DNA from 3 places in the Paraclostridium sp. AKS73 genome. Region 1 is predicted to be linked to each of the others. Evidence: riboswitches for the same ligand, from Rfam matches in the RefSeq annotation. Region 1 holds a riboswitch; each other region holds the start of a gene.
The links. A riboswitch is a leader RNA that binds a small molecule or an ion and turns the genes downstream of it on or off. The one in region 1 is predicted to bind cyclic di-GMP.

Region 1 (10,790 bases):
ATGTCTTGCACTTTTTTAATTGCAAGTCCTTTATTTGTTCCAAAACTAGATATGTCTAACCAATATCTTCCTGAAGGAGTTAATGTTACACCCTCGATATTCGCATTTTTAAATATTTCATAGCTGTTAGTTTCGGCATCAGTTAAATCAAACATATTAACTTTAAATATTCCATCTTCCACATCTAATAATGAATCTACCTTTGTAACTGGCACATTCATAGGGAAAAGTATATTTAACTGTTTTAAAGCTTCTTCATCTTCTAAATATAGCCCCTTAGTCCCGCATAACATAGGATATGCATTCTCTACTTCACGCCCAAGTTCTACCAATTGTTTTATGGTATCCTTTTCCAGAAACTTTGAATATATACATTCATCTTTATAGTATATTCCTGTTCCATTTTCACAAATAAATAATAGTTCCTTTTTATAATCATCAAATTGATAAGATATATCTAAATAGTTTCTTCCTGTAGATATAGCAAACATTACATCTTTTTCTTTTAAAGCATTTATAGTGTCTTTAAAATCTTTTGGAATTTCATGATTACTATTTAGTAATGTCCCATCCATATCCGTTGCTATTAATTTAACCATCTAATCCCTCCTATTGTATAATAAACTTTATAAAAATCGCCGTTCACAATTTTTAATTTATATATTACTCTTATATTATACATAAAATCTACAAAAACTAAAAGTCATGTGCATAATATTATAAATATTATGTATAATGTTATTTGTGTTTTGATTTTAAAATTTAACTAAATTTGAAAGAGGAAGTTTTATGGATGAAAAATTTTATGAAGATTTATTAAACATAAATACTATGGGTGAGAAACTTTGGGATTCTAGTGTTACACACTACCACCCATATCAAGCTACGTCATATATCGCACTTGATATATTATTTAAAACATACACTATGGATAAAACGGATAATGTAGTTGATTTTGGATGCGGCAAAGGCAGACTTATATTCTATCTTAATAGTTTTTTCAAATGTAATGCTACAGGTATAGAAATGGATGAAACTTATTATCAAGATTGCCTAATCAATAAAGAAAATTACTTAGACAAGCATAAGCGACTTTCTAGTCAAATAGATTTTAATTGTATTTTAGGTCAAGATTACCAAATTAAAGCTGTAGAAAACAAATTCTATTTTTTCAATCCATTTTCAGTTACTATCTTTAGAAAAATAGTAAATAATATTTTAAACTCTTATGAAAAAACTCCAAGAGTAGTAGATTTAATACTATATTATCCTTCAGAAGATTATATATATTTTCTAGAAAATAACACTGGATTTTTACTTTATGAAGAGGTCAAACTTCATGGATTGTATGAAAAAGATTGTTGTGAAAGATTTTTAATTTATAGGATGTATGCGTAAAAAATTCGCTTTGCTCATATCGCTCAAATTTCATGTCGTCAACGTCCACTCGGTAAACTCGTGTCACGTTACTCAAACGACTCCGTCCGTTGCTTAAAATATTTTTTATGCTCAAAACATATTGTATTTATATAATTAAGTATCATAGGTTTTTAACAATTTTTAGTATTTATAATTTATTTAACCATAAAAAAATAGCTGAAATTTATTCAGCTATTTTTGTTTATCTATTTAATTAACTCCCAAGTATCATCACTTCCTGGAGTTGTGTTTGTCCACCATTTAGCTTTATATGTGTGCCCATTATATCTTACAAGCTCTCCTCCTTGGCAAACTAATCCTTCATAATAATCTATGCTTCCATCTTCGTTTGGAGTCACTATTTTTTGCCATGCTTGAGATTTATCTGGATCTTCACCTTTTATCCACCATTTAGCTACATATTTCTCTCCTTTAAATACAACTGAATCTCCCTCTAGATATATTTTATTCGAATCATATGTATCTTGTGATGGATCTGGCTTTTCTTTAACTGTTATTGTTCTTTGTTTGTTAGTTGTTAAACCTTCACTATCTGCTACAGAGTAACTTATTTTGTAATCTCCAGCTTTAGTTGTGTCAACTTTACCTTCTACTTTTATCTTAGATGTTAAATCTCCTTCTTCTCTATCTGCAGCACTTACCCCTTCTAATTCGTCAAACTTATCTCCTACATATATAGTTTTATTGTCTATTCCATGTAATGTAGGTGCTTGATTCTTTTGAGGATCTCCTGGTTCTGCACCCTCTCCAAAAGTTTTATATATATCTGTAAACTGATATTGACTTGTCACCCCTCTGTTAGTTTCTAACATAGCATCCCTATTCATTGACCAGAAAGATGTCATTCCTAATCCTTTTTCTATAGAGTGATCTACAACTAACTTAGTCCAATCAGTTCCAAATATAGGATGAGCTTCTCCTTCAAATCCAATAGATGAAGTTGTTCCTACTTTTTTATATGCTTCGCTATCTGTTAAAGATATATTTGCATAATTTTTAAAATACTGTTGTACTTGATTTTTAGTATTGTCAATAGCCCTTACAGAAGCAGTACCATAATTTTCACCAGGTAACAAAGTTCCACTTCCATAGCACATAGTCATTATATTTACAAGTTCTATATCTACTCCTTGAGATAGATAAGTTTCTAAAATATTTAAACCATCCGAAACTAATCCACTTGGTAAAACAGGTAATGTTAAAACTACATCTACTCCTGTTTCATCTTGAATTTTCTTTATAGCTTTAGCATTTGCTAAGGCCCCTTGTGTTCCATGTGTTTCAATATCTAAATCTATTCTTGTTAATCCATATCCATCTACAATATCTTTATATGTATTGTATAAGATATTTTCATCTTGAGTTGTAGCCCAAATCGGTTCTCCATTTACTCCTCCAAATGATACAACTACATCTCCTCCAATATCTCTTAATTCTTTAATTGACTGTTTTATACCTTGATATTGCGTATTGTCATTATTGTCTTCATTTAAAACAGAAAATCCACCCCATCCCCATTTTACTTTATTATTTTCTACTTTTCCTGTTGATTGTATAAATGCTAAATTAAAAAATTTTACTCCTGTATCTTCAGATATTCTTTTTAAATTTACAGTCCCATTATTTGTATACCCTTGTTTTGTTATCCAAGAAACCATATCAACATAAGGTGCATTAACTTGAGTTGGCCACTCAATACCTTGCCCTACTCCAAAATTAACACTCTTATTTGAATAACTTATATTCGTAGCCTTATTTTCTTGTGCATTAACCTTTATTCCATCATACATTGAAATTCCTGATGCCATAACCATAGATACCATTAATGTGAATACTATTTTTTATTTAATTTTTTTAAATGTTTCATATTTATTCTCCCCTTTAATAATTATTTATTTTATAAATTCCCAAGAAGCATCACTACCTGGAACTGTATTTGTCCACCATTTAGCTTTATATACGTGATTATTATATTTTACATACTCTCCACCATTGCAAATCATACCTTCATAATAATCTATAGTTCCATCTTCATTTGGAGTTATTACCTTTTCCCATGCTTGAGATTTGTCTGGGTCTTCTCCTTTTATCCACCATTAGCTATATACTTTTCGCCTTTAAATATAACTGAGTCCCCTTCTAAGTATATTTTATTGGGGTCATATGTATCTTGTGATGGCTCCTCACCTTTTTTTACTACTGTTATAACTCTCTCCTTTTCTACTTTTGAACCTTTGCTGTCCTCAACTGAATAGACTAACTTATAACTACCCTCTTTATTCGTATCCACAGAACCAATAACATTTATTTTATTTGTTATATCTCCGTCTTCATTATCCGTAGCTGTTACCCCTGCTAATTTATCAAATGAATCCCCTATGTTTATAGTCTTATTATCTACACCATTTATTGCCGGAGCTTGATTTCCTGGAGGTTTCACTTCTGAATCATCTAGAATGGATTGTCTATACATATCTATCCCATTATCAGACATCCTCTGAACAAGATCTATTCCTGATATATTTGCATCTCCCTTTAATTTAAAAGTATATGTTTTTCCAGGTTCTATGTTTTTACCTTCCCAAACAGACTGTAAATCTACTATTGTGTACCCATTTTCATAAGTGACATTTCCAGCCATGTGATCGCCTGATTTTAAAGCTTTATCACTTTTTATATATAATTTAGGAGCTTTTATAGTTTCAGCACCTTTTTCTACTGAGGCTAAAACATCTTGTGACTCTTCTAATACTTCATTATTTTTTATAGCTATCTCATATCCATTTTTATCTTCACCCCATTGTTCTTCATACGGGCTTATTGATGTTTTAACATCTAATTTTGAAAAAGTTATTTCATTTTGTGGTAATTTTCCACTTCCAAAAAGTCCCTCTTTAGATGCTTTTGTCAATTCATCTCTTTTACTAGAATCCGTTTTAGCATCTTGAGAGGCCATCCATCCTATCATACCTCCAAGGTTATTATCATTTACATATTTTGTTTTTTCTGTTATTGATTTTACATTATCATATGTAAAAAGCTTTCCAGTACTTTCATCATAAAGATACGGTGCTTTTGCTGTATCATCCCAATATTCTTTTAGTCCTGGATACTTTGATTTTAATTTATCTAAACTTCTGTATGACCACACTCCGCCCATGCGACCTCCATCTCCTGACGCTAATGGAGCTTCATTTATAGCTCCTCTTGATGGTGTCTGATCTGCATCTTTTGTAGTTATTGAAGCCTTGTTAAAAATTCCTGGCAAAGAATTGTTATTACCTTTTTCAACTTTATCCCATCCACGAGTATAATAAGCTGCCCCTATTACAATTTTATCTTTTTCAGCGCCTTTATCTACTAGGTAATCAACAGTCTCATCTATTGATAAATTATTCCCCTTTATGGGGTCACTTTCGTTTGGATAAAGCGCTGTTTGATGACCGCTATATTCATCCCATGCTCCCCTCATGTCATAGGTCATTATATTTGCAAAATCTACAATGTTGAAAAGTTTTTCTGCATCTATGCCTAAATCGACTTTGCTCTTAGGCGCAGGTATTGCTACAGATAGTTCATAATCCTTACTTAGTTTGCTACTTTGTTTATCAAGTTCTGTTCTGAATTCTTGTAAAAGTTTTATATAATTTTCTTTATCTGCTTTAGTTGCATTAGGTGTACCTTCATCGTTTTTGTTGTCTACCAAATCAGGTTGCCTAACATCACATGGATATTCCCAGTCAATATCTACAAAATCCATGTTTGTGTAATCAATAAATTTCAGTACATTTTTAACTAAATTTGCTCTTTTATCTGGATTTGCAGCTACTTCAGAAAAATCACCTGATTTTGACCATCCTCCAAGAGACACTCCTATTTTTAAATTTGGATTTTTTGCTTTTAATTCTTGAAATGCACTTAATACACCAGCATTAGCAGCTCCCCATTGAACACCATCTTGACCTACAGGTGCTCCAACAGCAGCATCTTTATCTGTAAATTTTAAGTTTCCATTTGAATCAAAATCTAAGAAAGCAAAATTCAAATGAGTTAATTTATCTGCTGGTATATCCTTTGGATAAAAGTTTTCCTGTCCTCCCCAAATTGACCAGTCTCCATAATACATAACATTTCTTTTTTGATTATGGTTAACTGTGTTTTTAGAATGATTCGCAGTTTGTTCTTGCGCACTTACAATTATGCTATCACTTGAATATAACCCTTGTGTTATAAGCATAGACATCATTATAGCTACTAGCACTTTACTTCTGCGTTTCCTTAATCTTTTTAAATTTTTCATTCTTTCCCTCCAATTGGGCTATACTAGGTTAATCTTGATATAAAAACTAGACGCTTATAATCTCACACTCTTATGCATCTTATTAACCTTTGTTTTTTACTTAACAAAAAAACCACTCCTAAAGAGTAGTTTAATGGTATAGTTAATAAGACATATAATAATGCCGTATAAAAACAAAAAGTATGTATACTCTTTGGCAACTGGCTGGCATAATATGTATAAACATACCTTAGCCCCTATAGCTTTGCGTCATTAGATTTCCCTAATTTTGCCTATTAAGTTTTTTAACAGACAATATTCACTATTTAGTGAATATTATCTGTTTAATTCACTGTAATTATAGCAGACATTTTTATGATGTACAACATAATTTTTATTATTTGTTATTCATATTTTTTCTTTTTTTAAGAATAAATATGGCTAGGCCTAAAATTAAAACTATTCCTAAAATAGATATTATCACTATATTTTGTACATTTGGAATTTTTGCTTTTACATGTATATTTTCTAAGTTTGATAAGTTTAAATTCCAGTTATATTTATATATTCCATCTTTTTTTGAGTTTGAATTAGCATTTGATTCTACTAATTCTATAGGTGTATTTAAATTGAAATTCAAATCAAATCCTGATCCAAATAAATTTAACATTCCCATTTCTTCTTTACTCATGTTTTTGTTTATATAGTCTTTTAATTTTATATTTATATCGTATGTGTTAGATAAAAAGCTATCTTCTTTTTTTACACTTACTAAATCTCCAAACTTTTTGATTCCCTTACTATTGTTTTGTTTTAAGTTAGCAATATTTCCTAAGTTTTCAGTTATTTTATATCCTGTTTTGCCTGATTCTGTTATTTTCTCAACATTATCGTAATTTGATTTTAAGTCTTGCTCATTTATACCCTCCATTAGATAATCACTGCTTAAAATTTGTGCTGTAACACTTGCATTTCCTTTTTTATCTATATTAAGTGTTATATCTGAATTTACGCATCCAGTTAGCATAAATATAGATACAATCATACATATAGAAATAAATATTTTTTTCATATGATTTCCTCCAAATATTAATTTATATAAATATATTAACATATTGTGTAAAAAATATTTATTTCTACATATAAAGTTTATTATTTTGTCTTGAAGTTTAAATTTAGATGAATAATTATATGCCTGAACTTTTTTATTAAAATAAAAGTATAGCCTACTCAATGTAGACTATACTTAAAAATTATCCTAAAAACATTTTTAAATCATCTTCAACATTTGTTATTCCACCTATGCCAAAGTTTTCAACTAATACTTTAGTTACATTTGGTGATAAAAATGCTGGTAATGTTGGTCCTAAGTGTATATTTTTTACCCCTAGGTATAATAGTGATAATAATACTATTACTGCTTTTTGTTCATACCATGCTATATTAAATGCTATTGGTAATTCGTTTATATCTTGTAATTCAAATACTTCTTTAAGCTTTAATGCAATAAGTGCTAATGAATATGAATCATTACATTGTCCTGCATCTAATACTCTAGGTATTCCATTTATGTCTCCTAAGTTTAGCTTATTGTATTTATATTTAGCACATCCTGCAGTTAAAATCACAGTATCTTTTGGTAGTGCCTCTGCAAATTCTGTATAGTAGTTTCTTGATTTAGCTCTTCCATCACATCCTGCCATAACAAAGAATTTCTTTATAGCTCCGCTTTTCACTGCATCTACTACTGCATCTGCTAATGCAAATACTTGATTATGTGCAAATCCTCCAACTATTTCTCCTCTTTCTATTTCTGTAGGAGGTTGACAGTTTTTAGCTTGTTCTATTATTTCTGAGAAATCTTTATCGTCTTCACTCTTACCTTTTATATGTTTAACTCCTGCAAATCCAGCAGCTCCTGTAGTATATATTCTATCTTTGTAAGTATCTTTTGGTGGTACTATACAGTTTGTAGTCATTAATATTGGTCCGTTAAAACTTTCAAACTCTTCTTTTTGTTTCCACCAAGCATTTCCGTAATTTCCTGCAAAGTGAGAATATTTTTTAAATGCTGGATAGTAGTGTGCTGGAAGCATTTCTGAGTGAGTATATACATCTACTCCAGTTCCTTCTGTTTGTTTTAATAATAATTCTAAGTCTTTTAAATCATGCCCTGATATAAGTATTCCTGGGTTATTTCTAACTCCTATATCAACCTTAGTTATTTCTGGATGTCCATAAGTTCCTGTGTTTGCACTATCAAGTAAAGCCATTCCGTCTACTCCAACTTTGCCAGTTTCTAAAGTCAATCCTATTAACTCATCTACACTTAAGTTTTCATCCAAAGTCTTAGCTAAAGTTGATTGCATAAAAGCATTTATTTTTTCATCATCATATCCTAATGCATTAGCATGCTTCATGTATGCTGCTAGACCTTTTAACCCATATATTATTAATTCTCTTAAACTTCTTATATCTTCATCTTTAGTTGCTAAGACTCCGACTTTAGTTGACTTTTCATCTAATAATTTATTTATATCATCAAGAGTTAACTCTTTTCCACTTCCTAATATTGCATCTTTAATTTTACTTAATATACTTACCTTAACATCCATTTCTGCATTTGAACTTGCATTCCATAATGCAGCTTCTGATAAATTAGACTTATTGCTTAATTGCGATAATAAATCTTCTTTTGTTTTTAATGTTTCTTTTACTCTTGCATAAAATACTTCATCATCGAAGTTTGCATTAGTTATAGTCGTAAATAAATTTATAGTTATTAAATGATTTACATTGCTGCTTACTTTTTTACCTTCTTTTCTAAGTCTTGTTGTAACCTCTGATAATCCCTTAGTTGTATATATTAAAAGATCCTGCATTCTAGCTAAATCTGGTGATTTTCCACATACTCCAAATTTTGTACATCCTGTACACCCAGCTGTTTCTTGACATTGAAAACAAAACATTTTATTTTCCATAATAATTCCTCCAATTTTATAAATGTTCATTTTATATACACATTATATAGTTTAATTTATTTGAATCTTTAACATAAGTTACTATTTTTAATTTTTATATTTTTTGATTACATAATTCTCATCATCAGTTTTTGTATATTCAAAATCATTATTTATGGTATTTACAAATGATACTATCCATAAATCTCTAAGATTATAAAATATATTAACATCTACATTCTCATTTTCCCATATTTCCTTATGCACACATATTCTTCGTTTCCATCTTACGACATCATCTTCTAAAACGATTACTTCATTTACTCTATCACATGGCATTCCATCTAATATATAATCATTTATACTATTATATATTTCTTTGCGTTAGTAATATTTTTTACAGAACTTAATTCCTTACCAGCTTTTACCCCTTGATTTCTATAAATATTTTCTATTTTTTTCAATGAGTTTGGATTATCTTCTAAAATTTTAGATGTCCACAACGCCATCCTTCCTTCTGATGAGTGTATTTTTTCTTGCAGCCATCCATGTATATTTCCTGTATCAATAATGTCTTCTAATTTTTTGCTTTCTAATTTTTCTCCATACTTTAAATTTATTTGTTTATTTAACTTTTCTATGTCTAGTCCTTTAGCCTCTGCTAAATTTATTATTTCGCTTTCTAAATCTTCAAACCAAAGTATTTTATTAAATAACCAATAGTGAATTTTTCCTAAAAATAAGCTCATAATAAAACCTCCTATATTTATTAAATCTTTATTTTAAATAAGTATTTTAAATACACTTTTAAAATTTTATTTTTCTTAACTTTCTATATTTAGATTATATATTATTTAATTTTTATTTTCTGTAACGCTGGTTACACTATTTAATATAAATTATATTAAATAAAAGGATTACCAAACAAACTGGTAACCCTTTTGTAATTATGCTTCATTTAATTCTTTTAATATTTTTTCTAAATCTAATCCATGTATTTCACATGCTTGCTCTAACTTTTCCATTTGAGCTGAAGGGCATCCTATACATCCCATTCCATAATTCATAAGTATTTGTGCTGCATTAGGTTTGGCTTTTATTATATCTGCTATTATAGTTTCTTTAGTTATCATAGTAATCTCTCCTTTGTATAAATTATTTTATGCTTATAACAGAAACAGGACAACCATCTCTAGCATCCTTTGCTGAATCTAATACGTCTTCAGGTATATCTTCTTTTATAGGTACTGATATATTATCGTCATCCATACTAAATACCTCTGGGCAAGTTCCTGCACACGCTTGACATCCTATACAACCATCTCTATCTACAAATGCTTTCATATTTTTATCTCCTTTTATTTATATTTTAAAATATTATTTTTAAATTTTAATATTATATTGTATATATTATAAACTCTCCTAAATAAATGACGTAACTCTAGTTGCATTTAATTAATTTATTTAGATGGTACTTCTAAGCAAGATGCTAAATCTTTATCTGGAGTACTTATAGTTTGTAAACTGAATGTGTCTACCAAATATTGAAGTACATTAGGACTTAAAAATGCCGGTATTGATGGTCCTAAGTATATTCCTTTTATTCCTAAAGACAATAGAGCTAATAAATCTGCTACTGCTTTTTGTTCATACCAAGATAAAATTATAGATAGCGGTAAGCTATTTACATCAGTGTCAAAAGCATCAGCTAATGCTAAAACAATTCTTACAGCTGAGTAAGCATCATTACATTGCCCTACGTCTAAAAGTCTTGGTAATCCAGCAACTTCTCCAAAGTCTAATTTGTTAAATCTATACTTACCACAAGCTAGCGTAAGTATTATGCAGTCTTTAGGTACTTTTTGAGCAAATTCTGTATAGTAATTTCTTCCAGGTCTTGCTCCATCACACCCTCCAATTAAGAAGAAATGTCTTAATTTACCTGATTTTACAGCATCAATTATAGCTGGAGCATTACTTAAAGTGGCATTATGACCAAATCCAACTAAAATTTCGTGTGGCTCTTGATCTTCTTTAAATCCACCTAATTCTAATGCCTTATTTATAATCTCACTAAAATCTTTTTCTCCATCAGCATTTTTGCCTATGTA
Region 2 (10,790 bases), on a different contig from region 1:
CTGCACCTTCTAATACTTTTTTCTCATTATCTGAATCAACTTTTTTTATAGTTGCATTATGATTAGATTGTGTGTTTAGTATATTTCCTAAATCTACAGTAGTTCCTATTTGGTTTTCATTTATACTGAATTTTATCTCTTTACTATCTAAGTTATATCCTTTAGGAGCTTTTATCTCCCTTAAGTAATATACTCCTGGATTATCTATTGAGTTTGATAATATTCCATTTGAATCACTATTTAATGTAGCTATAACCTTTTTATTACTATCCATTAAATTAAAAGTTGCTCCTAAAAGTGGGGATTTTGTTGTACTATCAATTTTTTTTGCAGTAAATCTATAACCTTTTTTCGTTTCAACTTTATTAGTTGTAGAGTTGTTTATCTTTGCAACATTAGTTACAATTTTCCCATCTTCAACTTTAGAAAAGTCCGTTTTTATTTTTACTTGAAGTGGTTCTCCATACTCTATTTCTTTTTTATCATTTGTAATTTTTATAGTATTGCTTTCTTTATCTATGTTTACATTAAAATGTTCTGGAGCCTCAACCCCTAAAATTTCAACCTCAGGATCTAACTTATCTGTTAGATTTAAGTATCCCTTGTTAAAATATCCATAACAGTCAAAGTCTATTGTATAATTTACTATTTGATTGTCACCTTTTTTAAGTAATGTCTTGTCTACTTTTTTTCTTGCATTTATAGCCCCTGCATTCATTTCGTATCTTACAACATTTTGAACATCTTTAGATGTGTTGTCATAACTTAATTTTGCTTTATTTGTGTAAGCCTTTTGTCTCTGTGTAACTTCTAAGTCATAATAAATTAAATAATGCTTATCTGTATTCCCTATATTAACAGTTAGCTTATTATTTTCAAATTTTATCTTATTTTTCATTTTATCTGTTACCCATTCAAAGTTATCAGATATATCATATGTACCTACCATAATACTTCCATCTACTAATTTCATTCCATCTGGAATGTTATCTTCAATAATTGCATTTGTTACACTTTGATTATTAGGATTTATATCAAGTGTATATTTAACCTTATTGTCATTAAGATTTACTATATTTATAGTATTTCCATTCTCATCTTTTGCTGTCTCACTAGTTCTACTGTATTTAGTTAACATCTTACCATCGTCTTTAGGTTTTACTATTGCTTTTGATGATAATGTTTCATCATGTTTAATTAAATATGCAACATTATCATAACGTTGCATATTTTGTCTTATTATAACGCTATAACTTACTCTATATTTGTTATAAGTAGTTCCAAAATTTACATTAATTGAATTGTTTTGCGTATTTATCTTTCCTTGAAAATCTTCTGTTACATCTTTCTCTTGTTGTCCATATTGTATTTCATAAATTTTTACAGAATCTTTAACTAACTCCATTCCGTTAGGAATAGTATCCTTTATATATGAATTATACATAGTTGCATACTTTTCATTAACATATATACTATATTTTACTTTTTTACCTATAACAGGATTATTTATATTGTTTATTAATGTTCCATTTTCATAACCATCATATCCATCTGGATTATCAACAGTTTTATAAATTTGTCTATCTGTTACAGTTGGTGGATCTACTGGTACTTTTTCATCTGGAGGAACTATTTCCACATCAATATATTGAACTGTACCATCTAAGTTAACTTCAACTCTTTGTGTTGTGTTAGTTTCAACATTTTTAGCTGTAGCCTTTACACTCATGTATCCACCTATTGCATCATTTGCGCCTTCACTAAACACAGCTGTGACAATTGTTCCATCTACAGTTACATTTTTAAAATGTTCTGGAGGATATTTAGGTTGAATATTTTCAAATACATCCGGCAATTTAAATGTTATTGTGTCTCCTGCTTTTATACTCCCTGGCCCATTTAACGCCTCGTAATTTAAATTAAACTCAACTTGTTCCCCTGATTCCAATTTTGTCTTGTTGCTTGTTAATGTCAACTTAACATTATTATTTTCAGCAAACACCGCCATCCCTGGAGATATAATGTTTAGTATTAGATTTAATATCACAATCATACTAAACATTCTATACCTTTTTTTTGTTCTCACAAAATCACCTCATCTTAATTTTTTATAAAAAGGCTATATTTATATTCAATAAATATAGCCGGTTGCACCACTAACTCCGCATACCCCAGGTGCCCACATACAGGGTATACTTCTTCGCCTCTATTTTTCTTCAATTTTCATAATTCAAATAAAAAAGGCTATATTTATATTTAATAAATATAGCCGGTTGCACCACTAACTCCGTATATCCAAGGTGCCCACATACAGGATATACTTCTTCGTTTCTATTTTTTCAATTTTCATGACCCAAATAAAAAAGGCTATATTTATGTTTAATAAATATAGCCGGTTGCACCACTAACTCCGTATATCCAAGGTGCCCACGTATAGAATATACTTCTTCGCTTCTATTTTGTTGATTAATCTACATGATTATAGCGTATTTTGACATTTTTTGCAATATTATATCTTATTATCTCTTCTTACTTTTACTAATTTTTTCTTTATGTTTATTTGATTATAGTCTTTCAAAAATTTCTCACCTTTATAATTTAATACGTCAACATATGAATACAGATCATGAACTTCAATTACTCCTATATCTTCATTATTTATTCCTTTTATATTGCTAAATGTCCCTACTATATCTATAATTCTTATTTTTTTCTTTTTACCCGCATTTAAATATATTCTTGTTACTTCACTATGAATTTTTTCCTTACTATTTGTTTTCCTTCTGTTTTTGAGAATTCTAGATGATTTTTGTTCAAACTCATATTTACCACTTTTTATTTTATCACTTGTTATATCTTCTAAAGCATCGATATCATACCCTATATATTCTTTTATTTCATCTATATATTTCTTATCCTTATCGCTTACTATAGTCACTGATTTCCCATATCGATCATGTCTCCCAGTTCTACCTATTCGATGTATATAATTTTCTTTGTCCCTAGGAACATCATAATTTATTACTAAAGATATATCATCAATATGAATACCTCTGCTAGCTACATCTGTACTTACTAATACATTATATTTTCCGTTTTTTAAATCTTTAATTGTAAATATTCTTTTGTCTTGAGACATATCACCATGTAATTGTTCTACTAAAAACTTATCTTTTTCATCTTTCTATATAATTCAGATACTCTATCTTTGGTATTCAAGAATATGATTGTTGTTTCAGGTTTTAAAGCATATATAATATTTTTTAAAGTTTCATATTTATTTTCCTCATTAGAGTACATCAACTTTTCTTCTATTTTGTTTTTATAAATACAATTTTCATCAATAATAATTTGATTATATTTCCCCATATACATTTCACATATATGGCTTATTTCTTTTCCTATTGTAGCTGAAAACAATCCAATAGTAGACTTTGTTGGAATATTGTTAAATATAAATTTCATATCATCTACAAAACCTTTATTTAACATTTTGTCAGCTTCATCTATAATAAAATATTCTAACTGATTTAAATTTATTGTCCCTCTATTTATATGATCAATTATTCTCCCAGGAGTTGCCACAACTATATGAACTCTTTGCTTCAACTCAAAAATTTGCTCTTTTATTGGCTGTTTTCCAAATATAGCGCTACATCTAATTTTTTCAACCTCCCTATATTTGAAACTTCGTCTTTTACTTGAAGAGCTAATTCTCTTGTTGGTACTACTATTAATGCTTGTATATTGTTATTTTCAACATTTATATTCTCGCATATAGGAATTCCAAAACTAGCTGTTTTTCCACTACCTGTTCTTGATTTAACTACAATATTTTCTTTATTTAAAAGTTTTGGAACCACTTTTTCCTGAACTTTTGAAGGTTCTAAGTATCCCATGTTAAAAAGCGCTTTAGTTATATATTTATTCAAATTAAATTTTCTAAAATTATTATCCATTTTACCACCTTATTTTACTAAATTAAATTTTTATAGCTATTTATTATATCATATATCAGAACTAATCTTACTTTTTTAACATATATTATATAATCGCTTTGATTTAGGAGGTGAATCAATGTGTGTCGTCAAGAAGGTTTTTTAAAATATTTGACAGTTATGCTAAACAACTCTAACTTGCCCCAAAATAGTATAAATAATTATTTAAAAACATTAACTTTTTAAATAGTGAACTACAAATAATTTCAAGAAATAAGCCTAACTCATCAGATGAATACTATGTTAATTTAGACCTAAAATCAAATTTAAAAAATGCAATGTCTATAGAGAATAAACAAATCCACAAGTTTATAAAAAATAAAAATCAAGTTGATAAAAATAATCTATATTTTAGTTTAGCTAGTTTTAACTTGTATAACAGTATTTACAACAGTCTTTATTCTAGAAATGAATTTACATCTAAAGAATTATATTACTGCACAAAATTTGATACTCAAAGCAATACTATAAATCTAATAGTTAATAGCTTAAAAGAATCAAGTGAGACTCTATATTTAGATGGATACATCTTAAATCTTAAAAATTTTGCTATAGCTGATTTATTTAATTTTTATATAGAGTTAAGGGATGCTAGAGGAATAGTTTTTGCGAGTAAAATTTTCAAAAACATAGATATAGCCGGTAACTTAGGAGTATATTCTGCAAAAAAAGTATATCTACCTTTTTTAAGTAAAGAGTATGAACTTTTTAATACTGACTTAAGTACTGTTACATGGTACTATACTTATGATTTTGTTTAAATTTTCAGAATTTATTCATAAATAGAATTTACCTTTAATAAAATTAAATATAATATATTAAATTTTAAAAGGAGAGTCCTAATTATGTTTGAAATAATAAAATTCCCTTATAACAGTCAACCTGTAGCTAGGTTGGATGCAAACAATATAGTTCATAATCATTTATATCACAATTGCCCTATTGGAAAAGTTGATAATAACATTGTTTATGATAACTCCAACAATATTGTAGGAAGTATAGATGATGATGGGTTTGTATACTCAAACAACTCCAACTTAGCTCCTATTGGAAATGTTGATAATAATGGTTTGGTTTATAAAGAAAATAAATTAGTCGGTAAAATAAACTTTAAAAACTCTATGTGTCCTAAACTAGCTGGAGCTTCATATCTTTTACTAATTCACGGAAATAGATAATAAATAAAAAAGGCCCCTTGCACAAATGCAAGGGGCCTTACTTTTAAAAACTATTTTTTACAACATATCTTTTTAGCTGTTTTACATAGTTCCTTGTTATCTTCTAGTATAGCCATTAATATTAACTCTTCTAAACCTGGATGACCACATGGAAAATGTCCGCCATCTTCTAATATTCTTATTATTTCTCTTATTCCTGGGTGCCCGCATGGTAAATCCATGTCTGCTAATAAATCATATACAAATTTTCCTAAAATTTCATACACATCATTTTTGTTTCTATCTCTACAAGTTGGGAATTTAACCCATTGCCATCCATTTGAACAATTACACTTACATTTATTACATTTGTTACAGCAATTACATGGTTTACATTGATTCCATTGATTATTGCATTGACAAGTCTTTTTGCAAGAACATCCTTTTTTATATTTGCAGCTCATGCTTTCAGCTCCTATATAGTAATGTATGGATAAAATATCCATACATTACTATATGAAAAGTTTCATTTTTTGACACTATTTTACTTTTTTTATTTTCATTCATTTTTTGCACCATATTTTACACTTATATATATATTAATATAAGGAGGTGTATATATATGCAAAATAGAAACTTTTTATGTTGTAGATGTAGATGTTGCGGAAGATGTTTTCTATTTTTTAAAATTTGTCCTAGATGTGGTTGCTGTAGACATTGCTGTAGATGCAAATGTGGATGTTAATTGTATTAAAAAGTCGATCTAAAAATAGATCGACTTTTTTACTTAATAATTATTTTAATTTTAGTACCTTCCCCCACTTCGCTAGTTAATTCCACATCAAATCCATGTGCTATTATAATATCTTTAGCTATTGCCATTCCAAGCCCCGAACCTTTGTGTACCTCTCCAGTGTTTGTTCCTCTATAGTATCTATCAAATATTCTTTCTAAATCTTTTTTCTCAATACCTTTTCCATTATCTTGAATATTTATAATTGTTTCATCTTCATTTATATATTCAGCTTCAACTTTAATTTGCACTTTATCGTCATTATGAATTAATGCATTATAAACAAGATTGTTTATTATTCTCTTAAAAAGAATACTGTCTACTGATTTAATTATAGAATCTTTATTAGAAATAAACTCAACATCTCTATTAGAATATTTAGGATCATTTAAAATTTGAATTACAGAATCTTTTATAATTCTGACTATATTTTCATCTTTTTTGTTTAAAATTCTATCACTGCTTTTTAATTTCATAGTTAAGTTTAAGTCATCAACTAATTCTTTTATATACTCTGATTTTTCATTAATTATAACTCCATAATCTTTAGCTTCTTCCCTATCCACATCATAATCTTCATCACTTAAAATTTCCGCATATCCTTTTATTGAAGATAGAGGCGTTTTTATATCATGAGAAATATTTGCTATCCACTCTTGTTTTAATTTATCTAATTTGTTTCTTTCAATTTCATTACTTTTTAACGTATCTGACAATTTATTTAATTTTTTATATACATTTACATACAATCCTTTTTCTTTGTAATATACATCGAATTTTCCTTCTTCTAAATTTTCTACCCCTTTGATAATATTTTTCATAGGTTTTGTTAATCTTCTACTAAAAATATATCCTACTATTAAAGCTATTAGCAAGTCTATTAATAATATTATCCAGATTGATTTGAAAACAGTATCTGCAAGGTCTCTATTGTTATATGTTATTATATATTTACCAACTTCTCCTCTTCTAAATCCTAACAAATATGTGTATTCTATGTCTCCTACTTTCTTACTTGAAACCAAAATATTATCGGATCCTGAGTTAGGTAATCCACCTGCATACTTATATCCATTTATAAGTTCCATAGGGGTATATTTTTCATTTAGTTTATTCGGAGTATTATAACTATATACTTGACTTCCATCTTCATCTAAAATTTGAATCCAAATATCCTTTTCTTTTAAAATTTTCTCTCCATCTTTACTTAAATCTACTTCATTTCCGTCAATTTTAATAAACTTACTAAATGCTCTAGTAAAGTCTGCTTGTGGAATTTCTTGAGATTTTGATTTATTTGACATCATAACTCCCATTATTCCAATTATATTTAATATAGTTACAATCATAACTACGCAAATAATACTAACTACATATCTTAGTGTTATTTTCCACTTCATATTAATCTTCCTTTAAAGTTAATTTATATCCTAAACCTTTAATATTTTTTATATATTTAGGTTTAGATGGGTTATCTTCTATTTTTTCTCTAAGCCTTCTTATATGTACCATTATAGTATTATCATATCCTATAAAGTCATCCCCCCATACTTCGTCGCAAAATTTCTCTTTACTTATAATTTGCTCTAAGTGTCTAGCCATATATAAAAACATTTTAAATTCTTTAGCTTTTAATTCCAGAGTCTTTCCATGTTTTTTAACTTCTACTTTATCTTCATCTATTTCAAATGGTCCAAACTCTAACTTAGTACTTTCAGGTTCTTCTTTTATTGAATTTAATATAATGTTTTTCTTTAGATTTAACTTTACCCTAAGTACAACTTCTTTTGGGCTAAATGGCTTTGTTATATAATCATCAGCCCCTAACGCAAGCCCTACTAGCCTATCCATCTCTTCAGTCTTAGCTGATAAAAATAAAACTGGAACTTGAGATATAGATCTAATTTCTTTAAACACATCATATCCTTCTTTATCCGGCAACATTATATCTAACACTACTATATCTATATTTTGATTTTTAAATATATCTAAAGCTTCATTCCCTGTTTCTGCTATATAAATATTGTTGAATCCTTCCTTTTTAAAAACTGTACTTAATAACTTTAATATATCTACTTCATCATCTACTAATAGTATGTTTTTTCTTTTAGTGTACTTTCCATACAAACCTCCTATATGTCATTTTTCTAATGTTTATTTAATTGTATTTTATCCTAAAAATACCTAATTTACAAATAATGTATATAAAACAAAATGACTAATATTTAATTATAATTAAATATTAGTCATTTTTTATAAATCCTATAACTAGTAGCTTTAAATTTATTTAGTTAAAACCTTTCTAAATACATATATATTTAATCCCATACCAATTGATAAAATTACTCCTAATACTATATAAACTAAACTTATAAGCCCTATACTTTGTCCAAACAAGCTAATATTTCCCATATAGTTTCCTATAATCATTTCTGGATGCATTATTATCTCTATATAGTTTGAGTAATTGATTACACTTATTAATTTCGCAGGTAAAAATTTCATTAAAGTTAATAACTTTCCTATAACTAAGAAAACAGTAATTCCAACTATAGATTCTACTGAGTTTTTAGTTATAAATGAAAATAAACTTGCAAATATTCCTGTACTTATAAATATAATCATCATTGTTATTACATTTTGAATTGTATAAATATTTATTGAAATTGGATTTACTAACGTTACTATATCAACTATTCTATATGCTTGTAATGCTCCATTTACTGGTTGTCCGTACTGAACTATAGTTATGCATCCTATTATTAACACATATATTAAATATAAGACTGCTGGTAGTATTATAGATAATGATAGTTTTGAAAATAAAGCTTTAGACTTATTTTTGCTTGATAGTATTATAGAGTCTACATTAGATAATTTTTCATCAGTATATATATTAGAAAATATATATATTGTAATACCAACTATAACAACACTTACAAGCATGTTATTTAATCTATAATTAAAAACTTTGTAAAAACTTACATCTTTATATTCTTTTCCTGAATCCTTATCAAGCTTTAAATTTGCCATATCACTAGTTTTTTTAGTTAGCTCATCTGTATTTTTCATACTATTTTGTGATTGTATCTCTTTCAATTCGCTTATCTTATAGCTTAATTTTTCATTTGCTATAGTAGATTCAGATCTATTATCTACCGTATATTTTCCTTTATCATCTACATATGAGTTCTCTGTTTCCAAATCAGGTTTTATAAGGCTCATCATTCCACATAAAAGTAATAAAATAATACTCGATATTATTATTGATTTATTTTTAAATAATTTTTTAATTTCCCATTTAAGCATCTGTTACCTCCTAAAGATAATTTTATAGTTTTTAAATTCCTTCATATTATATTGCATAAATTATCTTTCTTGTAAGAAACCTATACTTGTAAGTCTATATAATACATAACTTCCTAATATACTTATCCCTATAAATACTACAAACGCTATAGGTGATACTCCATATCTTATAAGTTGTTGACTGTACATTCCAAACAATGGTGTAAATCCTAATATTTTTTCACTTATAAAACTTCCTGCTATATATGGTATTCCCATCACTAACCCACCTATAAAGAATGGGACTACTGCTTTTTGACTTATAGATGATAACCATAACCCTAATTGTGCAAATAGAAAAGATCCTAAAATTACTGTTAATGTCATTATCATTAACATTTGTAATACTGTTAAATTAGATCCACTATTTCCAAAGTACCAAATGTTTTTTATACTCATTTGTAATCCGCTAAAGTGAATTCCTATTATTATCTTAAAGCTCATAACTCCAAGTATTGATAAATTTATTAAACTTGCAACTAAACCGTAAACTATACTTTTAGCTAAAACTAATTTACTTTTACCATTTTTAGTAGATTTTACTATCGAATCCATATTAGAGCTATATTCTAATACATAACTTCCAGAAAATAAACTAAACATTAAAATTCCCATTAATGGAGATAGTCCATAAAACTTACTAAACAGATCTCCATAACTATCTGATAATCCCCCAGTTCTAACACTTACATATGCTAAAAATAAAGAAAATAGCCAAAATACCATGAGTCCTTTTTTCTTTATTATCTTTTTAAACTCTGCATTTACAATATTATTCATAATTTATACCTCCCTTGAATCTTCTAAGTCAAAATAAAACATATACACGTCCTCAAACCTAGGCTCTATACTCTTTGCGTCAAAACCTTTTATTAAATTTTCACTTATAACTCTAAGTTCTATATCATCTACTCCACGTTGCACACTAACTACTTTATACTTATTTTGTATTGCATAAACTTCACTTTCATTTTTAACTTTTATACTATAAACTTTTCCATTCATATCATCTAATATTTCTTTATGAGTACCTTGTAATAATACCTTCCCATCCTTTATCATTATAGTTTCTTTAGCAACAGATTCTATATCTGATATAATGTGTGTTGATAGTATTACTATAGTTTCTTTACCTATTTGAGATAATAAGTTTCTAAATCTTGCCCTTTCCTGGGGGTCAAGTCCTGCTGTTGGTTCATCTAATATAAGTATTTTAGGATCATTTAAAAGAGCTTGTGCTATTCCAACTCTTCTCTTCATACCCCCTGAAAATTTTGATATTGCTTTATTTCTTACATCATAAAGTCCTACTAATTTTAGTAATTTGTCAGTTTTTTCTTTAGCTATGCTTTTATCCATACCTTTTAATGCTCCTATATATAATAAAAACTCTTTTGCACTAAAGTTTTTGTAAGCATCAAAATCTTGTGGCAGGTAGCCTACTATAGCTCTATAGTTTTCGTCTAAAGTATTTATATCTTTTCCATTGTAAAG
Region 3 (10,790 bases), on a different contig from region 1:
CTTAAAATGGTATCGTTTATTGACTTCAAAATTTCTTCTTTTTTTAAATCTTTATTATCCATATCTTTTAATTTACTTAAATTTGAAAAAAGATTTTGAATTAATGATGCTATTAAATTACAATCTTCATTTTTTTGATCTACATTTGTATTTTCAATGTCCATATCTAAAGAAGCTAGTAAATCTTCAAATCCACCTTTACTTGATAACTTAGTGCTTAAATTACTTTTTCCAAGTGCTAAGTTTACTAAGTCGAAGGAAAAATCCAAGTTAAAATTCATATCTCAATCATCCTTTATGATATATTCTTTTTATTTCTGATGTACGCATATAAAGCAAATTCATCATTTTCTATTTGTTCTTTTCTCGCTTCTTCTTTTCTTAACTTTATAAATTTATTTTCTTTTAATGTCTCTAAGGATTTTCTATTTATTTGTTTTTCAATAAATTTATCTTTAGCTTCTACTACTATTCTTTCTTTTTCTACTAATATTTGATTACTTTGCTCTATAGTTTGACTTATTGAGTGAAGATAGTTTAATCTTACTTTCTGACTTATAGTATCCTCTACATCTTCAAACTGAGCATATTTTTTATAACTACAATCTAATTTTTTTATGTTATCTTCTATTACTTTTTTATCATTTTGTGCCTTTGTATATTCTAATTTACTTTCTTCTTCTTCTTTTATTTTTATATCTAATAACTTTTGTAGCTTAAACTTATAGTTTGTCACTTAAACCTCTCCTCGTTATTTGAATATGTTCTTTAGTTCAACTATACTCTCTTCAAATTTAGTTTTTTCATTTACACCTTGCTTTAAAAAAGAATTAACTTTATCTATGTATTCAATTGCTAAATCTATATTTTTATTAGAGCCATGTTCGTATGCACCTATATTAATTAAATCTTCAGCCTCTTTATATGTAGCTAATATATCTCTTGCTAAAGATGCACATTCTTGATGTTGATCCTCGCAAATTTCTTTCATAAGTCTACTTACACTATTTAAAATGTCTATAGCTGGGTAATGATTTTTATGTGCAAGCTCTCTAGATAGAACAATGTGACCATCTAAAATACCTCTTACTGTATCTGCGATTGGTTCATTAAAGTCATCTCCATCAACTAAAACTGTATAAAAAGCAGTTATCGACCCTTTATCAGACATCCCACTTCTTTCCATAAGTTTTGGAAGTAGTGCAAATACTGAGGGTGTGTATCCTTTTTGTGCAGGCGGCTCTCCTATAGCTAACCCCACTTCTCTTTGAGCCATTGCAAACCTTGTTACTGAATCCATCATTAAAATAACTTTTTTACCTTGATCTCTAAAATATTCAGCTATAGCTGTTGCGGTTAATGCCCCCTTTAATCTAAGTAAAGGTGATTTATCTGATGTTGCACAAACTACTACAGATTTTTTCATACCTTCTTCACCTAAATCTCTCTCTATGAAATCTAGTACTTCTCTACCTCTTTCTCCTATAAGCGCAATAACATTTACATCAGCTCTAGCTGTCTTTGCCATCATTCCTAAAGTTGTACTTTTCCCAACACCACTTCCTGCAAATATTCCTATCCTCTGCCCCTCTCCACAAGTCAAAAAACCATCAATTGCTCTTATTCCTGTAGGCATTATATTTTTTATTCTTGGCCTTTTCATCGGATCTGGGGGTTCATTTGAAAGACTGTACCTTTCTCCTCCTAAAACTTCTTCATCATCTATTGGATTTCCAATTCCATCAAGAACTTTTCCCAATAAATCATTACTACATTTGACACTAAGTGGTATTCCTCTAGCAACAACTCTACACCCAGGCGCTACTCCTGCAAGTTCTCCTAGTGGCATTAGAATTACATTTTTATCTTTAAAACCAACAACTTCACAGTTTATAGGCTCATCCGCATAATTATAAACTGTGCAAAGCTCTCCTACAAAAGCCTTTATACCTTCTACTTCAACAGTAAGTCCTATTATCTTCGTTACCTTACCTTCTGATATAACCTCTTTCACTTCTAAAACTTTATTTTTCAATCTTTCAAAGTCTATATCTATCATAAAAGTTCCTCTTTCACTTTTTCTAAAACACAGTCAACTCCTACTATCAATCTACCTTTATTGGTTTCAATTATTGCGTTTCCTGGTTCTATAAAGTCATCTGCTAGTATAAAGGATTCTCCTTTTATTAATTGTTGGCTTTTTAACTCATTTAATTGTTCATTAATTTTTTCTATATGGATTGCATTAGTTCTTATTACAAAATTTTCTTTAATTTCATATTCTTTTATAGTAGCTTCAAGTATATTATTCATAGAGTCTATATCTTTAAATTTTTCTTTAAGAACTTTTTCTGCTATAGATATACTCAAGCTAATAATGTCTTTTTTACTATCTTTTAAAAAGTCTGTAAATTGCTCATTGGATTGTAATAAAATATTACTTGCTTTATTTATAATCTCTTCTGACTCTCGTTTTGCTTTTTCAATATTATCTTCATATGATTCCTTGTATCCATCTTCATATCCATTTCTTAATCCTATGTTATGGCCTTCTTCATATGCTCTTTTTTTTATTTCTTCACATTCATTTTGTGCTTCTTGAACAATTCTTTCACTTTCTACTTGTGCATTTGATATCATATTTTCACAAGTATCCTTTGCTTGATGCAGTTGTTCTTCTATTTCTTCTTTGACTTTTAATTCTTCATTTTCATCAACTATTTCTTCATTATTAATTTCTTTTGGTTTAGAAGTAGTTTTTAAAGGCTTAACACCTTTAAAAACTATTCCATTAGATTTTAAAATACTGTTACTTTTAAATAAACTCATCGTCTGAACCTCTAGATAATGTTATTTCGCCAGCATCTTCAAGTCGTCTAACAACATTTACAATAGCTTGTTGAGCTTCTTCCACTTGAGATATCTTTACCTTGCCAAGTAAATCAATTTCTTCTCGTAATGCTTGTGATGCTCTTTGAGATTGATTTTTAAATATTGCAGTTGAGACATCCGCTGATGCTCCTTTAAGCGCAAATGCAAGGTCTTTAACATTAACTTCTTTAAGAATTCTTTGAATAGCCATATTATCAAGTCTAACGATATCGTCAAAGATGAACATGTTAGATTTAATTTCTTCAGCCAATTCTTCATTTTTCTGCTCGATAAATTTGATAATATTTTTCTCTGTTTTTCTATCAACATTTGTTAATATATCTACTAAGCTATTAACACCACCAGCACTTTCCATCTCTAACTTTCCTAAACTATTTAATTTTTCTTCTATAGCTTTGTCTATAGATTTTATTACAGCTGGTGATATGTTTGCTGTAGTTCCTATCTTAAGTGCAATTTCAAGCTTAAGTTCATCAGGTAATTCAGATAATACTACTGCTGCTTTATCAGGTTGAATATGAGCTAATATTATGGCTATAGCCTGAGGACTTTCACCTTGTATACATGCTAGTATTTGTTCAGGCTCAGCCTTTCTAGCTGATATAAATAATTTTGTATATGCATCATATTTTATACCTTCTAATAATTTAGTAGCTCTTTGACTTCCTAATGCTCCATTAAGTAAAGATTTTGCACAGTCAATTCCACCTTCTATTACAAACTCTTTTCCTTTATTTAACTCTATAAATTCTTGTAAAACCTCTCTTCTTTCTCTTGGCTTTACCGTATTTATATTAGCTATTTCAACCCCTATTTTTTGAATTTTTCTATCTGAAAGATTTTTTATTACACTTGAAGCTATCTCCGGACCTAATGTCATTAAAAGTATAGCTGCCTTTCTAGATCCTGTGACTCTTCTAAACTTAGGAATATCGCCTAAGTCATATGCATTACCTTTTACACCTTCTGTCTGCAAATAATCTCACCCTTTACTCATTTAACCAACTATTTACTAGGTCTGTAACTTGATCTGGATTATCAGCTGCAAATTGTTTAACTTCATCTTCTAAGCTAATATTTTCCTCATCTTCTTCTTCGTTACTATTTAATCTATTTTGTTCTAACTCTTCTAGTTTTTTGTTGATTAGTTCTATTTCATCTTCTTCATCTACATAATCTAGCTCACTAGATGCTTTCTTTTTCTTTATAATCATATAAATTATTGTACCTATTATTAAAAGTAAAATAATTACACTCAGTACACCTGCTATAATTAACACCCTTCCTAACGATTTGTCCTTACTTATAGCACTCTTTATAACTCCAAATGTAGAAGTATCTTCGTCTTTTGAGCCAAATCCCATAGAAACTACTTTAACACTATCTCCTCTTTTAGGTTGCATACCAACTGCATTTGCTACCATTCCTTCAACATTTCTTAGTTCTGCACTAGTAAGTGTTCCATTTATAGCAACTGAAGCAGTTATCCTATTTATGCCACCTTTAGCTTTTATTACTTTTGTCTCAGTTTTTCCAGTTTTATACTCTACTTCTTGATGAGTATCTTCATCTGTTCCTTTTCCACTTTCGTTAATATTGCTCATATTATTGTCTACAGCTCCACCTGAGTTTTCTCTTTCACTCGACTTGCTGCTTGATTTTGATTCCTTTGTAATTACTTTATTTGGATCTATTATAAGTTCAGTTTTTTCACTTGAATCAAAGTCCAAATCTGTATTAACACTAGCTCTTATATTTCCTTCACCAAATATAGGTTCTAATAAACCTAGTATAGATCTTTCTAAGTCTTTACTTAAATCTTTTTCAGCTTTAATAGATTCATCAACTTCACTTAAGCTATTTGTATGTACATTTCCTTTTTCGTCTATTAACCCATCTGATAATAACTTCATGTTCTGATCTATTACTTCAACATTTTGTTTTGGTACGTTTTGTGTACTCGCTGAAACAAGTGACATTATAGATATTACTTGATCTTGTTTTAATGTTTGACCAGGTGTTACATCTAGATAAACTGCAGCTTTACCAGGTACTGTTTCATTAGCAAATACAGATTCTTCTCCTTGTGTTATATGAACTCTAGCACTTTCTACTTGTGGAAAAACTTTTATAGTTTTTTCAATTTCACCTTGAATCATTCTTTGTTTTTTAATTTGGAATTCTTCATCAGTCATCCCAATGATGATCCCCCATCCATTAACTCAAATCCCTTAGATCCATTAGAAATGTTACTTGACAATTCCATTCTAAGTTTATCTACGTCTCCTTTGGGTACTAAAATACTATCACCTTTTATTTTAGTTTCTACCTTTTTTGACTCTAACTCTTTGGTTACCGCCGTAGCATCATTAGAATCTAACCCTGAAAAAAGTACTGCATACTTATTTGACTTTGCATAATTAATTCCAAATATTCCTGCTAAAATCAATGTTACAACTGCAGTTGCAATTATTATTTTCTTTTTTTTAGGAAGCTCAATAAATTGGTCTTTTTTTCTATCACAAAATCTTTTGTTTTTTGCGGAAATTCCTTTATATTCATTTAAAATTCTCCTTGCTATGAAGTTATAATTGGACTCTATTTAGCTCTTGATAAGCTTCATATATCTTATTTCTAACCTCAATCATCAACTGCATTGACAATTGCGCTTCTTGAGCTGACAACATTACATCATGCATAGAGACATTTTCTCCTTTTATAAGGTCTTGAATTTTTTGATTTGATTGTACTTGCTTATCATTAACTTTATCTAATGCTTCTTTTATTACATCTCCAAAGTTATTTTCTTTTTCAACTTTTCCTGTATTACTAGCTCCCGTAAGTAAATTATTATTTGTTGCTATATTGTTTATTGCATTTATAGTACTTATTCCACTCATAAACTACTCCTTTTACCTACCTATTTCTAAAGCTTTTGAAATCATACTTTTTTGTGCATTTAATGTATCTATATTTGATTCGTAAGATCTAGATGCTGTCATTAAATCAGTCATTTCAACTAAAATATCTACATTTGGATACTCCACATAACCTTGATCATCTGCATCTGGGTTATTTGGTTCGTATAATTTTCGAAGTGGAGACTTATCCTCCTCTATAGCTACTGATTTCACACCTAGCATACCTAACTTTTTATCATAATTTTCTTCAAATACAGGCACTTTTCGTCTATAAGCTCCGCCCTCTGATGTCCTAGTTGTTTTCATATTAGCTATATTTGATGATACAACATCCATTCTTAATCGCTCTGCCGAAAGTGCACTTGCACTTATTCTCATTCCTGAAAAAATGCTCATTTACTTACCTCCCTGTTATTACACTTCTACTCATCCCTAGTTTTATATTTGTCAAAGTTATAAGTGCGTTATATTCAAGAGTTGTAGCTGCCTGGTTAACTTTTTCATTTTCTAAATCAATATTATTCCCATCTTCTCTTACTTTTGATGAATTATCCGTTTTTATCTCAGGTTTAGTATTTTTATCCATAGAATCTTTTAGTGTATTTTCAAACTCTACATATTTTCTCTTGTAATTTGGAGTATTAATATTTGCAATGTTATTAGCAATAACTCTACTTCTTAATTCTGTTGCATCTAATCCTGATTTTATTAAATTGTAAACTTCCATTTTCCCCTCCAATGCTTAAAATGTTTTTTAGAATTAAAAAAAACTACTCTGAAAGAGTAGTTCATCACTTTTATAGAATATTATTACTAATTTTTTATTTGAAAATTAAAACAAAACGAGAAAAGAAAATTAGACATAATCATACCTTTATTGTTAATTTTTACATAAATAGCCTTTATAACATAAAGTATATACAAATTTATGTATTTTAAAAATATACACACTTCACCAATATGTATTAATATGATTTTATAGATTTTCTTAAAATTTTTTAGTATCTCTTTGCTTAATTTTACAATTTTAATATTAGCAATGATAACAAAAAGTTTTATTAACTCTTCGGTAACTGGCGAGCATAGCTTTTCAAAGCCTTAGCCCCTATAGTTTTGCGTAGCTAGATTTCCCTAGTTTTGCCCTTAAATATCATTTTTCGACTTACACTTACATTTTATACCAAAATGTTACTTATTTCAAGCTTTTACTTTTATTTTGGATAATTCTAAAATTTGATTTTTTTATAACATAATAATTCATCATTCTACATTAATTTGCAAAAGCTTCTCATTTAGTTTAATAATCGGCATTTTAATTTAAACCTTTATACTTTTTTTTGAAATTTATAAATCTTTTTTATATTTTTTATTTTCTTAATTTTAATAATTTTGATTGAATTTTTCTTGTTTACTTTTTTAAAATTAAAAAAACTAATTTTTTAAACTCAGTAAATTAATTATAAATAAATTCAAAGAGATATGAACTTTTGAGTTCATATCTCTTTGACGTGGTTGTTATCATTCACTAAATTCCACGTAATATTAAAACTGATAATCACTGTTTATAAATATTTTTAATGTTTATTTAGCAACTTTTCAATATTTGTATAATTTTATCTATATCTTTTTTATCTAAGCTTTCGTACAAAGGTAAACACAAAATCCTTTCAGATATACTCTCAGATTTAATAAACTCTTCTTTGCACTTTATATAATCTAATTTATTCAAAGAAGGATAAAAATATCTTCTAGGAAATATGTCATTATAATTCATCTTGTTTACACACTTTTTTAAAGTTTGTTCATCCCTAAATACAACAGGTAAATAAGAGTAATTTTCACTTGATAATAAATTCTGATTTTGAAATTCTAAATAATTTATATTTTTTAATTCTTTCATATAATACTCATATATTTCTCTTCTTTTTTACAATATTTTTTATTTCTGGCAACATACAAAGTCCCATAGCAGCTTGAAATTCGTTCATTTTATAATTGACTCCAAGACCTTCTATTTTTCCTCTGCCATCAAATCCAAAATTTATAAGTTGTTTTGCTTTTTGTACAAATCATCATCATTTATAACTATAGCCCCTCCTTCTATCGTATGGAACAGCTTAGTGCTATGAAAACTTATAGTCGAAATGTCACCGTAATTTAATATATTTTTATTTTTATATTCCACTCCAAAACAATGAGATGCATCATATATAACTTTCAATTTATTTTGCTATATGTTCTATCTCATCAATATTACACGCATTCCCAAATACATGTACAGGTACTATTGCAGAGGTTTTTTTATTGATTTTCTCTTCTATTTTCGATGTATCTATATTAAAACTATTTTCATCTATGTCTACAAACACAGGCCTCAAATTATCCCACACCATAGAACTAGTTGTTGCCACAAATGAAAATGGAGTAGTTATTATTTCACCTTTTAATCCAAGTAACTTGTATGCAAGATTTAATGCCATAGTTCCATTTGCTACAAGTACAATATTTTTCACTCCCAGGTATTCCTTTAATCTAACTTCCAATTCCCTTACCATTTTACCATTATTAGTAAGCCAACCTGATTGGTAAATTTCATCTATATACTGCTTATATTTTTCAATATCCGGTAAATATGTTTTTGTTACTGTTATCATAAACTACCTCTCAGTATTTTCTAATATAAAAATAGGTCGTTTATAAAATTCACTATTTTTATATATAGAATATTGGTCCAAATATTTATCTATAGTTTTTTATAAACTTCATTTTCTACATCATATTCTTTATTTTTTATAGATATGTACTTTTTATTTTTATTTTCAGCATATGCAATGTCTACTATATTCCACCCACTATTTTCAAACAATCTTATTTGATATTTTAACATTTCATACACTTCTTCAGGACTTACTATAGGAGTTAATTTATTACCTCCATGGTTATACCCCATTTGAAAAACTAAATACTTACATTTGTTTTTTAATAATTTCAAAAGTTTTCTGTATATACCATAAAGTTTTCTGTAGTTATATTTAAATCCTTATCGAAATCAACACCTGCATGATGTATAACATTAAAAAATATATAAATATCTCTATAATCTATATCTTTTATTTTTGATAAATCTACACCTTCTTCTATAACTTCTATGTTCTCCATATTAAAGTTTTCTTTTATTACTTTCATTAAATCACAGTGATTCCTATTTATCTCATATGCCAAAACTTTCTTATTTTTATATTCATTAGCTAGTGACAATGAAAAATATCCCGTATTTGCACCTATATCTCCTAGTGTTTTAAATTCAACTTCTGATATGAATTTTTTTACATACTCTAATCTCGTTCTATCACCTCTCCACTCTTCATTTATCTCTACTTTATAATCTATATGTTTAGATACAAAATCTGGTAAGTTTTGATAAATACTATGCTTTGATCCATCTTCATATAGTTTTTCTAATTCTCTAATATCCATCTTTAACCTTCCTTCAACTTCATAATTGTAAATATTTATAGTGTCATATCTTTTGTATATATCGTACTTCATATAAGAGTTCATAGTTTGTGTATCATTTAAATCGATTTTGCAATGATATACTAGACTTCTATTTTCTCTTTCAATCTGTTTTACCCCTCCATACCAAAAATACTTAACTTCATAATCTATTGGTTGTTTTTTTAAATCAATATTAAAACCTACATCAATTAAAAAATTTTCAAATATAGGAATATTAGCATCTACAAATAATTGCGACGGTCCCCATAATCTAGGGTTAGCTTCAATCATATAGTACTCATTCTTATATTTTTTAATTTCAACCATTATTAAGCCTTTATATTCAACATCTTTAAATAAATCTATAAAATCTCCATTAATTTTTTCTTTATGAATTCCAGATACTTCTGCCGCTATTATTGACTTTCCTAAGTCTTGTTGAAGTATGTTTTTTTGTGAAAACATATATACTCTCCATCTTTTTTAAATAATATAGTAAATAATATGACTGTCCATCCACATATTCTTGTATATAAAATTCATCTTCACTAAGTATCTTTAAATTTTCTTCCAGTTCTTCACGAGTTTTTATTATTATAGGCGAAAAAATATTACCACGTTGACTTATATAATTCTTAGGTTTTATAACTACAGGAAATTTATCAACTTTATTAACATCAATATTTTGGGGAGTTTTTATATTATAGTTGCTGCAAATTTTTCCAAATGAATATTTATCAGATATTTTTATATATAAATCTTCATCTACAATCGGAAGATGCATACCTAGCTCATATAAATAAATCCTATTTCCCAAAAAAAACCTATTCAAATACTCAGAACTTGGAAGAATTATAAATTTTTTTATCTCTTTGTTCTGCTTCAATATTTTACTTATTTTTTCCATTAAATTTAAGTTTAAATTACTATTTTCTCTTTTATATACAACGTATTTTTTGTAAATTGTATTTTCTATCATGTCATTTTTAGAACTAACAATAAACATTGGAATTTTGTATTTTTCACAAACTCTACAAAACGAAATTATAGCTCTTTGATTATATCCAGAGAATATTAAAATCCCTGTTCTGTATTTACTCATAAATTACCTCTTTTTGTTCACTTAACAATTTCTTATATACAATAAAATAATTCAATTTTAAAAATTCTATTATTTCTTCCTTATGCTTTTTATTTCTACACATACTTAGTCTCCATGATATGTATGCAGCTATTGAATTAAACAACCATAAATTTAAATCAATGTTTTTATCTTTTATATATTCATTTGCAGTATTTTTTAATTTTTCTAATTCTTCTATAGTATAAAAATCATATTCATTTGGCATATTATAAGAAATACTTTGTTGGTGTATTCTGTAAACTGCAACTTCCTCTTTTATAAAGCCAATATCTCCTCTTAACATCATTTTAAGATGTATAAATAAATCTTTTGATTTTGTATTTTCAGTTAAAATT

Region 2: it holds a riboswitch for cyclic di-GMP, as region 1 does, so the genes downstream of both, LEQ07_RS15825 (SpaA isopeptide-forming pilin-related protein) here and LEQ07_RS17280 (glycosyl hydrolase family 18 protein) in region 1, are expected to answer to the same signal.
Region 3: it holds a riboswitch for cyclic di-GMP, as region 1 does, so the genes downstream of both, flgB (flagellar basal body rod protein FlgB) here and LEQ07_RS17280 (glycosyl hydrolase family 18 protein) in region 1, are expected to answer to the same signal.

The regions. Positions count from the first base shown of each region.
Region 1 is NZ_JAIXHU010000045.1:6,803-17,592, reverse strand. Features, by position in the region: gene LEQ07_RS17300 (HAD family hydrolase) at 1-599, opposite strand, end outside; gene LEQ07_RS17295 (class I SAM-dependent methyltransferase) at 790-1,398, shown strand; gene LEQ07_RS17290 (immunoglobulin-like domain-containing protein) at 1,626-3,263, opposite strand; gene LEQ07_RS17285 (cellulose-binding domain-containing protein) at 3,333-3,443, opposite strand; gene LEQ07_RS17280 (glycosyl hydrolase family 18 protein) at 3,527-5,740, opposite strand; cyclic di-GMP riboswitch class I at 5,933-6,023, opposite strand; gene LEQ07_RS17275 (LPXTG cell wall anchor domain-containing protein) at 6,117-6,791, opposite strand; gene hcp (hydroxylamine reductase) at 6,973-8,700, opposite strand; gene LEQ07_RS22100 (hypothetical protein) at 8,788-9,018, opposite strand; gene LEQ07_RS22095 (hypothetical protein) at 9,039-9,428, opposite strand; gene LEQ07_RS17260 (DUF1858 domain-containing protein) at 9,627-9,812, opposite strand; gene LEQ07_RS17255 (ferredoxin) at 9,835-10,023, opposite strand; gene hcp (hydroxylamine reductase) at 10,140-10,790, opposite strand, start outside.
Region 2 is NZ_JAIXHU010000036.1:15,963-26,752, reverse strand. Features, by position in the region: gene LEQ07_RS15825 (SpaA isopeptide-forming pilin-related protein) at 1-2,086, opposite strand, end outside; cyclic di-GMP riboswitch class II at 2,134-2,217, opposite strand; cyclic di-GMP riboswitch class II at 2,259-2,342, opposite strand; cyclic di-GMP riboswitch class II at 2,382-2,465, opposite strand; gene LEQ07_RS15820 (helicase-related protein) at 2,510-3,139, opposite strand; partial or broken gene LEQ07_RS15815 (DEAD/DEAH box helicase) at 3,160-3,899, opposite strand; gene LEQ07_RS15810 (hypothetical protein) at 4,277-4,759, shown strand; gene LEQ07_RS15805 (hypothetical protein) at 4,844-5,176, shown strand; gene LEQ07_RS15800 (hypothetical protein) at 5,227-5,619, opposite strand; gene LEQ07_RS15795 (hypothetical protein) at 5,778-5,900, shown strand; gene LEQ07_RS15790 (sensor histidine kinase) at 5,939-7,348, opposite strand; gene LEQ07_RS15785 (response regulator transcription factor) at 7,350-8,075, opposite strand; gene LEQ07_RS15780 (hypothetical protein) at 8,232-9,257, opposite strand; gene LEQ07_RS15775 (hypothetical protein) at 9,318-10,076, opposite strand; gene LEQ07_RS15770 (ABC transporter ATP-binding protein) at 10,080-10,790, opposite strand, start outside.
Region 3 is NZ_JAIXHU010000008.1:54,748-65,537, forward strand. Features, by position in the region: gene LEQ07_RS07005 (flagellar hook-length control protein FliK) at 1-281, opposite strand, end outside; gene fliJ (flagellar export protein FliJ) at 296-736, opposite strand; gene fliI (flagellar protein export ATPase FliI) at 752-2,059, opposite strand; gene LEQ07_RS07020 (FliH/SctL family protein) at 2,056-2,829, opposite strand; gene fliG (flagellar motor switch protein FliG) at 2,816-3,868, opposite strand; partial or broken gene fliF (flagellar basal-body MS-ring/collar protein FliF) at 3,882-5,341, opposite strand; gene fliE (flagellar hook-basal body complex protein FliE) at 5,478-5,792, opposite strand; gene flgC (flagellar basal body rod protein FlgC) at 5,805-6,209, opposite strand; gene flgB (flagellar basal body rod protein FlgB) at 6,214-6,540, opposite strand; cyclic di-GMP riboswitch class I at 6,879-6,965, opposite strand; partial or broken gene LEQ07_RS20940 (DegT/DnrJ/EryC1/StrS family aminotransferase) at 7,399-8,467, opposite strand; gene LEQ07_RS07075 (hypothetical protein) at 8,557-8,805, opposite strand; gene LEQ07_RS07080 (DUF1698 domain-containing protein) at 8,802-9,776, opposite strand; gene LEQ07_RS07085 (hypothetical protein) at 9,700-10,413, opposite strand; gene LEQ07_RS07090 (glycosyltransferase) at 10,406-10,790, opposite strand, start outside.